Regions from separate parts of the Micromonospora sp. M51 genome, predicted to be linked through region 2. Evidence: riboswitches for the same ligand, from Rfam matches in the RefSeq annotation. Region 2 holds a riboswitch; the other holds the start of a gene.
What was found. A riboswitch is a leader RNA that binds a small molecule or an ion and turns the genes downstream of it on or off. The one in region 2 is predicted to bind S-adenosylmethionine.

Region 1 (8,295 bases), on a different contig from region 2:
CGGAGGCGGTGGGCTCGGACTGGACGGCGGGATGGCCGAGTTCGAACTTGTCCCGCACGCGCGGCACGTCGTACCTCTACCGGAGGGTCTGGATCCGGTGCAAGCCGCACCGCTGACCGACGCGGGGCTCACCCCGTACCACGCCGTCCGGCGCTCCTGGCCGAAGCTGCCACCGGGCAGCACGGCCGTGGTGATCGGGGTCGGCGGGCTGGGGCACGTGGGCGTGCAGATCCTCAAGGCCACCACCGCCGCGCGGGTGATCGCCGTGGACACCCGGGCCGAGGCGCTGCGGCTGGCCGAGGAGTGCGGCGCGGATCGCACGGTGACCTCCGGACCGACCGCCGCCGAGGAAATCCGGGATGCCACCGGAGGGCGGGGCGCCGACGTGGTGCTGGACTTCGTCGGCGCGGACAGCACCCTGGCGCTCGGCGTGGCGGCGGCCCGCACCGTGGGCGACCTGACCATCGTGGGGATCGGCGGCGGCACCGTGGGAGTGTCGTTCTTCTCCGTGCCGTACGAGCTGAGTATCGCCACCACCTACTGGGGCAGCCGACCCGAGCTGGTGGAGGTGCTCGACCTGGGCGCCCGGGGCCTGGTCCGGCCGAGCATCACCACCTTCGCGCTGGACGACGCCCTGGACGCGTACCGCCAGATGCGCGACGGGACCCTGGAGGGCCGGGCGGTGATCGTGCCGTGAGCCCGGCCGTCAGCCGGCCTCGAGCAGGCCACGCACGTAGGCGGCCTGGCCGACGTGTTGCAGGTCGTCCTCGACGACGCTGACCAACCGGACGCCGAGGGTGACCGGCGGATCCCACGCCTCGTCGACCACACGGTCCAGGTCCGCCGGGGCCAGACCGGCCAGGAAGTCCCCGGTACGCGCGGCGACCGCCCCGTAGTAGTCGATGAGCGCCTGCGCGCTCTCCGGCCTAACCGTCGCGACCTGGGCGGGCGAGTGCCCGTAGCCGGTGTTCTCGGGGTCGGCGGCGAGCCCGAACCGTCCCGCCCAGTCGCCGCTGGCCCAGATCTGGTCGGCGTCGAGGACCTCGGCGACATGATGGTCCTGCACCCGGGTGAGGTGCCAGACCAGCCAGCCGATCGAGTTGGCGCCCGGGGCGGGCTGGTGGCGCAGTTGCTCGGGGCTGAGGCCCTCGACCGCCGCGCGGACGAGGTCGGGCAGTCGGTCGTACGCCTCGGTCAGCAGGTCACTCACATTCACGTGCTGCGCCTTCCTGGTCGGTTGCGGATCAGGTACCGCCGGAGACGGGCGGGCAAACCTCGGCCGCTACGGTGATCAAATGGTCGCCGCGCTGGAGTTGTACCTGGACCCGGACGCCACCCGCCGGATCCGGGTGCTCTGGGACGCGCTGGAGGCCGAGGGCGTGCAGAGCATGCGCTCGCTGCTGGAGCAGCGCCACCGTCCACACGTCTCGCTCATGGTGGCGCCCCGGTTCGACCCGGAGCAGGTCGCCGAGGCGTTACAGGGGACGGTGGTGGCCGCCCCGTTGCGGCTCGAATTCCAGCACGCCGGCCAGTTCGTCGGTCGGGTGCTCTGGCTCGGTCCGACGCCCACCCCGGAGTTGCTGGCGCACCACCGGCTGGTGCACGACCGGCTCGCCGCCGCCGGCATCCCCCTCGCCGAGCACTACCAGCCGGGGCGCTGGGTGCCGCACTGCACGCTGTCCATGCGGGTGCCGAACACGCTGATGGCCGCCGCGGTGCGCCGCTGTCTGGAGGTGTTGCCGCTGGCCGCGACGGTGGTCGGCGCGGCGCTCACCGACCATGCCCGGGGCATCGCCCACCCGCTGCCTTGACCGTGACTCGACCGTCGCTGCGTAATGTCCGGTTTGGCGGGCGGCAGTCGGAAACCCGAAAACAAGCGGTGCGGAAGTGGCCGGGCGTGGGAAGGTTCGAGTGGCTGTCGTACCGGTGGTGGGCTGCTCACGGGCGGTCCCACCCGGCCGGTGGCGCGAATTCACCCCGCGCCGCCCACGGCGGCTTCGACGAGGAGAGGCAGGGCCCATGCAGGCTCAGCGCAGGCCACCGCGCACGGAGCGGAGCCAGACCCGGGACGACCGGACCGGCGGCGGAATGACCGGGGCAGCCACCCCCCTGACGATCTGGGCGGCCGCCGTACTGCTCGGCCGGATCGGTGCCGGCGACGACGACGTCGAGGACGAACGGCACATCCTGCGCGGCATCGAGTGAGCCGCGGCCAAGGGCTCAGAGCCAGCCGCGCCGCTTGAAGATCACATAGAGGGTGCCGCAGACCAGCAGCATCAACAGCAGCGCGAAGAGGTAACCGAAGCGCCAGTTCAGCTCCGGCATGTGGACGAAGTTCATGCCGTACACGGTGCCGATGAGCGTGGGAGCGAAGAGGATCGCCGCCCAGGAGGAAACCTTCTTCAGCTCCTCGTTCTGGCTGTAGCTGGCCGCCGTGAGACTGCGCATCTCCTCGTTCTGCTGCTGCGAGACGAGGGTCGCGTTGACGGTGAGGATGTTCTGCAGCAGGTGCCGGAAACCGTCCACCCGCTCCACCACCTGGGTCAGGTGGTCGGTCACGTCGCGCAGGTAGCGGCGCAGCTCCTCGTCGGCGCTGGCGCTGCCCGCGCCGACGGCCAGCGCGTCGAGCACGCTGAGCAGGGGGCGGGCGGCCCGCTGGAACTGGATGACCTCGCGGCTGAGGCCGTAGATGCGGCGGCTGGCGTTCGGATCGCCACCGAACACCTGGGTCTCGATCTCGTCGATGTCGTTCTCCAGCCCGGCCACCACCGGCGCGTACCCGTCGACGACCTGGTCCAGGATCGCGTACAGGACCGCCTCCGGGCCCCGGGCGAGCATCTGCGCCTCGGTCTCCATCCGCCGCCGCACCGCGGCCAGGTCCGGTGCCTCACCGTGGCGGACGGTGACCACGAAACCCGGCCCGATGAACAGGTGCAGCTCGGAGAACTCGACCTCCTCCCGCAGGTCGTCGTAGCGGGCGGCGCGCAGCACCACGAACAGGGTGTGGCCGTAGCGCTCCAGCTTGGGCCGCTGGTGGGCGTTGATCGCGTCCTCGACCGCCAGGTCGTGCAGCCGGAACTCGCGGGCCAGTGAGGTGATCTGCTCGATGTCGGGCCGGTACAACCCGATCCAGGCCATCGCGTCGTCCTGCTCCTGCAGGCAGCGGTACGTCTCGGCGAGGCCGGACGGCGAGGCGAACCGGTGCCCCCGGAGGTAGACCGCGCTGTCCACCAGGCCGTGGGAGGCTGCGGGCGACTCCGGGGGCGGCACCACGCCGACCCTCGTCTCGTACTTGTCGAGTTGACGGCCGAAGCCACCACCCGGGCGGAAGCGACGGCCGCCGACCATGCCCTGTCCCCTCCCCCGGTGCCGTCCGGTCCGGACCGGGAGGCTGCATCCCCGGTGCCCTGGGCCCGAAACCCGCCGGGGTGTCGGCTGGGTTCCGCGCACCGGCGGACGGCAGCGGCCCCATGGGCGGATACTCACGGTGACCGTGAGCGGGATGACGGGGGACGCGCCGGTGACGTTCGACAGACGCGCCGGCCGGTTGCGGGGGTGGCTGCTCGACGCCGGCTCGGACCAGGCCGTGCAGCACCCGGGGCCGCACGGGCGCCCGCCGGAGCACCGGCACCACCCGTGGTGGAAGGTGATGTGCCTGACCGGTGTGGACTACTTCTCCACGTTGGGTTACCAGCCGGGTATCGCGGCGCTGGCCGCCGGGGCGCTCTCGCCGGTGGCGACGCTGGTGCTGGTGCTGGTGACCCTGCTGGGGGCGTTGCCGGTCTACCGGCGGGTGGCGGTGGAGAGCCCGCACGGTGAGGGTTCCATCGCGATGCTGGTCCGCCTGCTGAGCTACTGGCCGGGCAAACTGCTGGTGCTGGTGCTGCTCGGTTTCGCGGCCACCGACTTCATCATCACCATCACCCTCTCGGCCGCTGACGCGACGGCGCACATCGACGAGAACCCGTTCTGGCCGAGTGCGCTCAAGGGGCACGAGGTGCTGGTCACACTGCTGCTCGTGTCGCTGCTGGGCGCGGTGTTCCTCAAGGGATTCACCGAGGCGATCGGGATCGCCGTCGTCCTGGTCGCGGTCTACCTGACGCTGAACGCGGTGGTGGTGGCCGACGCGCTGTGGCGGGTGGTGAGGCATCCGAGCGCGGTGGGCGACTGGACCTCCGCGCTGACCACCGGGCACGGCGACCCGTGGCTGGTGGTCGGGCTGTCGCTGCTGGTCTTTCCGAAGCTGGCGTTGGGTCTGTCCGGCTTCGAGACCGGGGTGGCGGTGATGCCGAGCGTACGGGGTGACCCGCAGGATTCGGAGGCACGACCGCTGGGCCGGATCCGTGGCGCGCGCCGGCTGCTGACCACCGCAGCGGTGATCATGAGCGTTTTTCTGATCACCAGCAGCGTGACGACAACGGTGCTGATCCCGCCGGACGCCTTCCAGCCGGGCGGGCCGGCGAACGGGCGGGCGCTGGCCTATCTGGCGCACGCCCACCTCGGCGAGGTGTTCGGCACCATCTACGACCTGTCGACCATCGGGATCCTCTGGTTCGCCGGGGCGTCGGCGATGGATGGTCTGCTCAACCTCGTGCCGCGCTACCTGCCCCGCTACGGCATGGCGCCGACCTGGGCGCGAGCCGTCCGGCCACTGGTGCTGGTCTTCACCTCGGTGGCGTTCCTGATCACGATCATCTTCGAGGCCAGCGTGGACGCGCAGGGCGGCGCGTACGCCACCGGGGTGCTGGTGTTGATCACCTCGGCCGCGACGGCGGTGACGCTCGCGGCGCTGCGGCAGCGTCAGCGCGGTCGCACCATCGCGTTCGGCGTCATCGCGGTGATCTTCGTCTACACGACGCTGGCGAACGTGGTGGAACGCCCCAGTGGCGTCAAGATCGCCGCTTGTTTCATCGGCGGGATCATCCTGGTGTCGGTGTTGTCGCGGCTGATGCGGGCCTACGAGCTGCGCGTCGATCACGTCGAACTGGATCCGGCCGCGGCCCGGATCATCGACGAACGCGCCGGCCGGCGGATCCGCCTCATCGCGCACGAACCCGACCGGCGCGACGAGGCGGAGTACCGCGCCAAGCTCGCCCAGACCATGGCGGACAACGACTTCCCCGACGACAGCGACGTCATCTTCGTCGAGGTCGAGGTCACCGACCCGTCCGACTTCGAGACCGAGGTGCTGGTCCGCGGCAGCGTCGTCGACGGCCGCTTCCCGGTGCTCAGCCTGGCCAGTTCGTCGGTGCCCACCGCGCTGGCCGCCCTGCTGCTGGAGATCCGCGACCGCAGCCGTCGGCGGCCCCACATCTACTTCGAGTGGTCCGAGGGCGGCCCGGTTCGCAACTTCCTGCGCTACCTGGCGTTCGGGCAGGGCGCGATCGCCTCGGTGACCCGGGAGATCCTGCGCCGCCAGGAACCCGACCCACACCGTCGACCGCACGTGCACGCCGGCTGACCTGGGCGCGGACGGCTCGTCGCGCACGGTGAGCGTGGTCATACCGACTGGACGCGGCACCCGTTGGTGCTGCTAGCCTCGGCGCAGGTCATGAGCGCCAGCGCGAAGCCCCGGCTCGCTGGCCGGCAACCCTCCTCCGCGGTGGGGTGCCCCGGGTGAAGACCAGGCACCGGCACGACGTCGGTGCAAGCGTGGCCTGGCACCCAGGTCAGCACAGACCCGGGAGAACCATGCGCATCCTCAGCACCACCCCACCGACTGACGTCGCGGACCTCCGCACCGGTCGACCCTCGCCCGCACTGACCCGGCGACGGCACGTGGACACGATGCGAATGTGCAGCGCCGCCTGTCGTCGCGGCACCGCGCTCTAGCACCACCCTCCCGAAACCCCTTTCCACCGGTACGCCCATCGGGCGCGCCGTCGGTGGCGCGCACCCACGCCCGCCGAGACACCACCCTTCGGAGACACCAGTGCGATTCCTTCCCGCAGTGACCCGTGCCGCCGCCCTGGGGGCGGCGACGATCCTGGCCGCCACCGCCCTCACCGCCTGCGGCGACGACAGCTCGTCCGACGCCACCACCAACCCGTACGGCCTGGCCCAGCCGGGCGTGCTGCGCGCCGGCACGCTGACCGACGCCCCGCCGAACGTGTACCTCAAGGACGGCAGGTTCACCGGCTTCGACAACGACCTGCTGACCGCCGTGGCCGGCAAGCTCGGCCTCAGTGTGGAGTTCGTCGGCACCGACTTCTCCGCGCTGCTCAGCCAGGTCAACAACCGCAAGTTCGACGTCGGCAGCTCCTCGATCACCATCACCGAGGCCCGCAAGAAGACAGTCGACTTCGGCAACGGCTACGACTTCGGCTACTTCGGCCTGGACGTCCCGGCCGGCTCGCCGATCACCAGCTTCGACCAGCTCACCGGCAAGCGGGTGGTGGTGGTGCAGGGCACGGTCCAGGACGACTACGCCACCGGCAAGCAGCTGAACCCGGTGCGGGTGCCGGACTACAACGGTGCGATCAACCAGCTCAAGGCGGGCACCGCCGACGCGTGGATCGCCCCGGCGGAGATCGGCGAGAAGTCGGCCGCCGACAGCAACGGCAAGATCACCGTGGCGGCCAAGCAGCTCAGCCCGGCACCGACCGCGTACGCCGTGGCCAAGGGCAACGACAAGCTGCGCGAGGCGCTGAACAAGAGCCTCGACGAGGTCATCGCCGATGGCACCTGGACCCGGTTGCAGGCGCAGTACTACCCGGGCCGGCCGATCCCGGCGGACTTCAAGCCGGGCAGCGGCGCGGTCACCGTGGCGCCGTCGGCGTCCGCGTCGGCGGCGTCCTGAACCGATGACGAGCGAGCGGGGCGGTAGGAGAGGCGACACATGGATCCGTTGAGCACCCTGTGGGAAACGTTCTTCGACTGGGACTCGATGCGCGAGGCGCTGCCCGAGATGCTGACCGTCGGGTTGCCCAACACGCTGATCCTGGCGGTCTCCGCCGCTCTGCTCGGCTCGGTGCTGGGCCTGCTGCTGGCCGTCGCGGGGATCTCCCGCAGCCGCTGGTTGCGATGGCCGGCGCGGGTCTACACCGACGTGTTCCGAGGGCTGCCGGCCGCCGCGACGATCCTGCTGATCGGCGTCGGGTTGGCCCCGCTGGGCATGCAGGTCTGGGGACCGGACCCCTACCCGTTGGGCATCCTGGCGCTGTCGCTCATCGCTGCCGCGTACATCGGGGAGATCTTCCGCTCGGGCATCCAGTCGGTGGAGGCCGCCCAGTTGGAGGGCGCCCGGGCGCTCGGCTTCTCCTGGGCCGACGCGATGCGGCTGGTGATCGTCCCGCAGGGCATCCGGCGGGTGCTGCCGGCCTGGGTGAACCAGCTCATCGCGCTGATCAAGGACTCCAGCCTGGTCTACTTCCTCGGTCTGGTGGCCAGCCAGCGGGAGCTGTTCCGGATCGGGCAGGACTACGCGGCCACCACCGGTAACGAGTCGGCGCTGCTGCTGGCGGGGCTGTGCTACCTGGCGTTGACCGTTCCGTTGACGCACGTCGTGAACTGGATCGACCGCCGGCTGCGCAACGGTCGGCCGGCCACCGCGCCGACAGACGAGGACGACGACACCGCGCCGTACGCGATGGAAGGGGACCGGCGATGACCGCCGCCAGCACGACCTCGGTCAGCCTCGACGTACGCGACGTGCACCTCGCCTTCGGACCGAACCGGGTGCTGCGTGGCGTCGACCTGTCGGTGCCGCGTGGCGCGACGGCCTGTGTCATCGGCCCGTCCGGGTCGGGCAAGTCCACACTGCTGCGCACCATCAACCGGCTGATCGAACCGGACCGGGGCGACGTGCTGCTGGACGGGCGCAGCGTGCGGGGCGACGACCCGGACGCGCTGCGGCAGCGGGTGGGCATGGTGTTCCAGCAGTTCAACCTCTTCCCGCACATGAGCGTGCTGCGCAACGTCACGCTGGCGCTGCGCCGACTGCGCAAGCTCGGTGACGACGAGGCGGACGCGCTCGCCCGCGCCCAGTTGGAGCTGGTGGGGCTTGCCGGCAAGGCGAACTCCCGACCGGCGCAACTCTCCGGTGGTCAGCAGCAACGGGTGGCGATCGCCCGTGCGCTGGCGCTGCGGCCCGAGGTGATGCTCTTTGACGAGGCGACCTCTGCGCTCGACCCGGAGCTGGTCAAGGGTGTGCTCGGGGTGATGGCCGACCTGTCCGCCGCCGGAATGACCATGGTGGTGGTGACCCACGAGATGGGCTTCGCCCGGCAGGTCGCCGACACCGTCGCCTTCATGGACCGGGGTGTGGTGCTGGAGGCCGGCCCGCCCGAGGCCGTC
Region 2 (3,570 bases):
CCGGCCGGCACGCCGTCCAGTCGGGCCAGCGCCCAGAGTGACCGGGTGCCGGGCATCGGCGTGTGGAACAGCGCGTCGAAGCGGCGCCGGCAGGAGGGCGGGAAGTCCGGCAGGTCGGCGTGGTTGACCGCTGACCCGATCCGGTACGCCTCGTCGACCGCGGTCCGGTCGGCGCCGTCGAACGACGCGATAGTGATGCTCATTGCGCTGAGGGTGCACCAGGCAAAAGCGATCGGGCCAGCGAATTAATCGCTGGCCCGATCGAACGTGGTCGGGAGGGACACTCGCACAACGCCTCCGGCGTTGGGTCGCAAGAACTTCAAAAGTCTTCGGCGAAATGCCCTCCCGCACGGAGCATCTTGCGCCGTCCGGTTCCTGCCGTCAAGTCCGTAGCGGCGGGTTTTCCACACTCACAGCGAAAACCCAGTTACTGGCTGATCGACCTGGCCCGTGGGTCAGCCGAGGAGGCCGGCGTCGCGGGCGGCACGCAGCGAGGGCTTGATGTGGTGGGTCGGGCCAACCTGGCCGGCCACCGCGTCGATGGTCTTCAGACCCTCGCCGGTGTTGAACACGACGGTCTCCGCCGACGGGTCGAGCCGACCGGACTCGACCAGCTTGCGCAGCACGGCCACTGTCACCCCACCCGCGGTCTCGGCGAAGACCCCGGTCGTGCGGGCCAGGTCGCGGATGCCCGCCCGGATCTCGTCGTCGTCGACGTACTCCATCCAGCCGCCGGTGCGGCGGACCGCTTCCAGGGCGTAGAGGCCGGCTGCCGGGTCGCCGATGTTGAGCGACTTGGCGATGCCGGTCGGCTTGACCGGGATGATCGTGTCGGTCCCGCCGTGCAGGGCGGTGGCGATCGGGTTGCAGCCTGCGGACTGCGCACCGAAGACCTTCCAGCCGCCGGCCGGCGCCTCGACCAGGCCGATCTCGACCAGCTCGGAGAACGCCTTGTCAATCTTGGTGAGCAGCTCGCCGCTGGCCATCGGAATGACCACCTGCGCCGGGATCCGCCAGCCCAGCTGCTCGGCCACCTCGTAGCCGAGGGTCTTGGAACCCTCTGCGTAGTACGGCCGGACGTTCACGTTGACGAACGCCGTGTCCTCGAATTCGTCGGTCTCCACCAGCTCGCCGCAGAGCCGGTTGACATCGTCGTACGAACCGTCGATGGCGACCAGTTCGCCACCGTAGACGGCGGTGGTGATGACCTTGCCCTGCTCCAGGTCGCTGGGGATGAAGACCACCGAGGGCACGCCGGCGCGGGCGGCGTGGGCGGCCACCGAGTTGGCCAGGTTGCCGGTCGACGCGCAGGCGAACCGGGTGAAGCCGAGCGCCTTGGCGGCGGTGAGCGCCACCGAGACGACCCGGTCCTTGAACGAGTGGGTGGGGTTGGCGCTGTCGTCCTTGACCCACAGCGGCGCGGTGATGCCCAACTCGGCGGCGAGGTGCGGGGCCGCCACCAACGGGGTCAGCCCCGGGTCGAGGGTGACCCGGCTGGCCGGGTCCTGACCGGCGGGCAGCAGTGCGGCGTACCGCCAGATGTTGTCCGGGCCGGCTTCGATCTGTTCGCGGGTGACGGTGGCCAGCGCGGAGGTGTCGTAGTCGACCTCCAGCGGGCCGAAACACTCGTAACAGGCGTGCTGGGCGGCGAGCGGGTAGCGGGCCGAACAGGCGCGGCAGACCAGGGCGCGGGCCGGGCTGGCAGAGGTGTCGATGCCGGAGCTGACGAGCGTCGACGTCATGTCGAGAGTCCTCTCATCTTTCCCCGCATCGCACCGTGCGGCGGGGACGGAATTGGCACCTGCCCCGCGGGTCGCTCAGCGGTGAGCGCGCGGGGTGGTTGCCGGGGCGTCGTCGGGCCGTATCCCTCAGCCCCTCTGGATGAGGTATTCAGTTGTGCCGCCGAGTCTAGGCAAAGCTGGCCGCGGCCTCCAGGGCGAATCCCAGGGAGTGGGTCAGCGGGCGTTCACGGCCACCGGGTCGGTCACCGCGATCGGGTCCGTCACCGCACCCGACTGGGGCAGCGGCGTGGTCCGGGGGCGGGCGGCGAGATTCGCGGCGATCAGGGCGGCGATCGTGATGGCGGCCCCGACCAGTTCGACGGGTTCCGGGCGGTAGCCACGGGCGATCTGCACCGCGAAGGTGGTCACCGGAACCAGGTTCATGAACAGCGCGGCGTTGGCGGCACCGAGTCGCTGCACGCCGGTGTTCCAGGCCAGGACCGCGATGACGGCACCCACCACGACGGCGTACGCCAGCTGCGGGGTGACCGCCACGAGGTCGGCGGCGCCTGGCGCGTGCTGCCAGCCGACGGCGTCGGCGCCGATGCTCAGGACGAGCATGGCGGCCGTGCCGGCGAGCGCGGTCAGTGTGGTGAAGCGCAGCGGCGTCCACTCGCCGAACCGGCTGGCGCCGTGGGTGTTGATGGCCCAGCCCAGCACCGCGCCGATCATCATCAGCCCGCCGAGGCCGAACTGGCCGAGCCCGGCCAGGCTGCCGCGCGTGATCACCAGGCCGACTCCGACGAGCGCCACCAGGGAGAGGGCCAGCAGGAGCGGCTTCGGGCGTACGCCGTCGCGAGCCCAGCGGACGAGCTGGGTGATCACCGGGGTGGTGGCCACGAAGAGGGAGACCTGCTGCGGGGCGGCGTGTTCGAGCGCCAGGTTGGTGAGGAGGTTGAACCCCGCGAAGCCGACCACGCCGAGCACCACCACCTCCAGCGCCCTTCCACCGTGCCGCAGCGCGCCGGCCCCCTCGCGGAGCAGCAGGATGGCGACCAGGACGACGGCGGCCAGCAGGTAGCGCGCGGTGGTCAAATTGAGCGGGTCGACCCGGTCGAGCGCGCTGGCCAGGATCGGGAACATCACGCCCCAGCCGAGCACGGCGACCAGTGGGTAAGCGGTGGCGCGGGATCGCATCGGCAACTCCAATGTTCGAGTATCGTCGAACCAACGACACCGACAGTAGGAGCTTGTTCGACTCTTGTCGAACAACGGTTACACTGGTCACATGGAGCCGCACGAACCCGACCTGACCGCCGTACCGGTCACCAGCGTGCTGGCCGCGCTCGCCGACGACGTGCGGCTACAGATCGTCCGGGCGCTCGCCGAGGGCGGCGAGTCCCCCTGCGGCAGCTTCGACTTCGGCGTCTCCAAGGCGACCCGCAGCCACCACCTCAAGGTGCTGCGCGAGGCGGGCCTGACCCGAACCCGCGCCGCCGGCACGAGCCGGCTGGTCCGGCTGCGCCGCGACGAGCTGGACAAGCTCTACCCCGGCCTGCTGGACGCGGTCCTCGCCCACCACCGACCGGCCTGACGCTCCCGCCTCGGCCCCTCCCGCACGTGTCGCTGACGGTCACGGCTGCGGAGCGGGTGACACCTACCATTCGCGCACGCTTTGGAGCTGAATCGTTTACGACATCAGCGCCCAGCTGGGATCCGGCGCGCGGGGCACAGAGCCGGGCCGGCGCGCGGGGCACAGAGCCAGGCCGGCGCGCCGGGCACAGAGCCGGGGCTGCGGACGACCGCCCTTGACCGGCGCGTCGCCGGGGCCGCCTCGTCGAGGCCCGGG

Region 1: it holds a riboswitch for S-adenosylmethionine, as region 2 does, so the genes downstream of both, KBX53_RS12245 (ABC transporter substrate-binding protein) here and thrC (threonine synthase) in region 2, are expected to answer to the same signal.

What each region holds. Positions count from the first base shown of each region.
Region 1 is NZ_JAGPXZ010000174.1:339-8,633, forward strand. It holds gene KBX53_RS12215 (NAD(P)-dependent alcohol dehydrogenase) at 1-697, shown strand, start outside; gene KBX53_RS12220 (DUF664 domain-containing protein) at 707-1,216, opposite strand; gene KBX53_RS12225 (2'-5' RNA ligase family protein) at 1,296-1,811, shown strand; gene KBX53_RS12230 (hypothetical protein) at 2,020-2,205, shown strand; gene corA (magnesium/cobalt transporter CorA) at 2,221-3,348, opposite strand; gene KBX53_RS12240 (amino acid transporter) at 3,503-5,461, shown strand; SAM riboswitch class IV at 5,548-5,659, shown strand; gene KBX53_RS12245 (ABC transporter substrate-binding protein) at 5,933-6,799, shown strand; gene KBX53_RS12250 (amino acid ABC transporter permease) at 6,839-7,609, shown strand; gene KBX53_RS12255 (amino acid ABC transporter ATP-binding protein) at 7,606-8,295, shown strand, end outside.
Region 2 is NZ_JAGPXZ010000630.1:23-3,592, reverse strand. It holds partial or broken gene KBX53_RS25925 (GNAT family N-acetyltransferase) at 1-203, opposite strand, end outside; gene thrC (threonine synthase) at 456-1,742, opposite strand; SAM riboswitch class I at 1,753-1,888, opposite strand; gene KBX53_RS25915 (DMT family transporter) at 1,956-2,918, opposite strand; gene KBX53_RS25910 (helix-turn-helix transcriptional regulator) at 3,010-3,315, shown strand.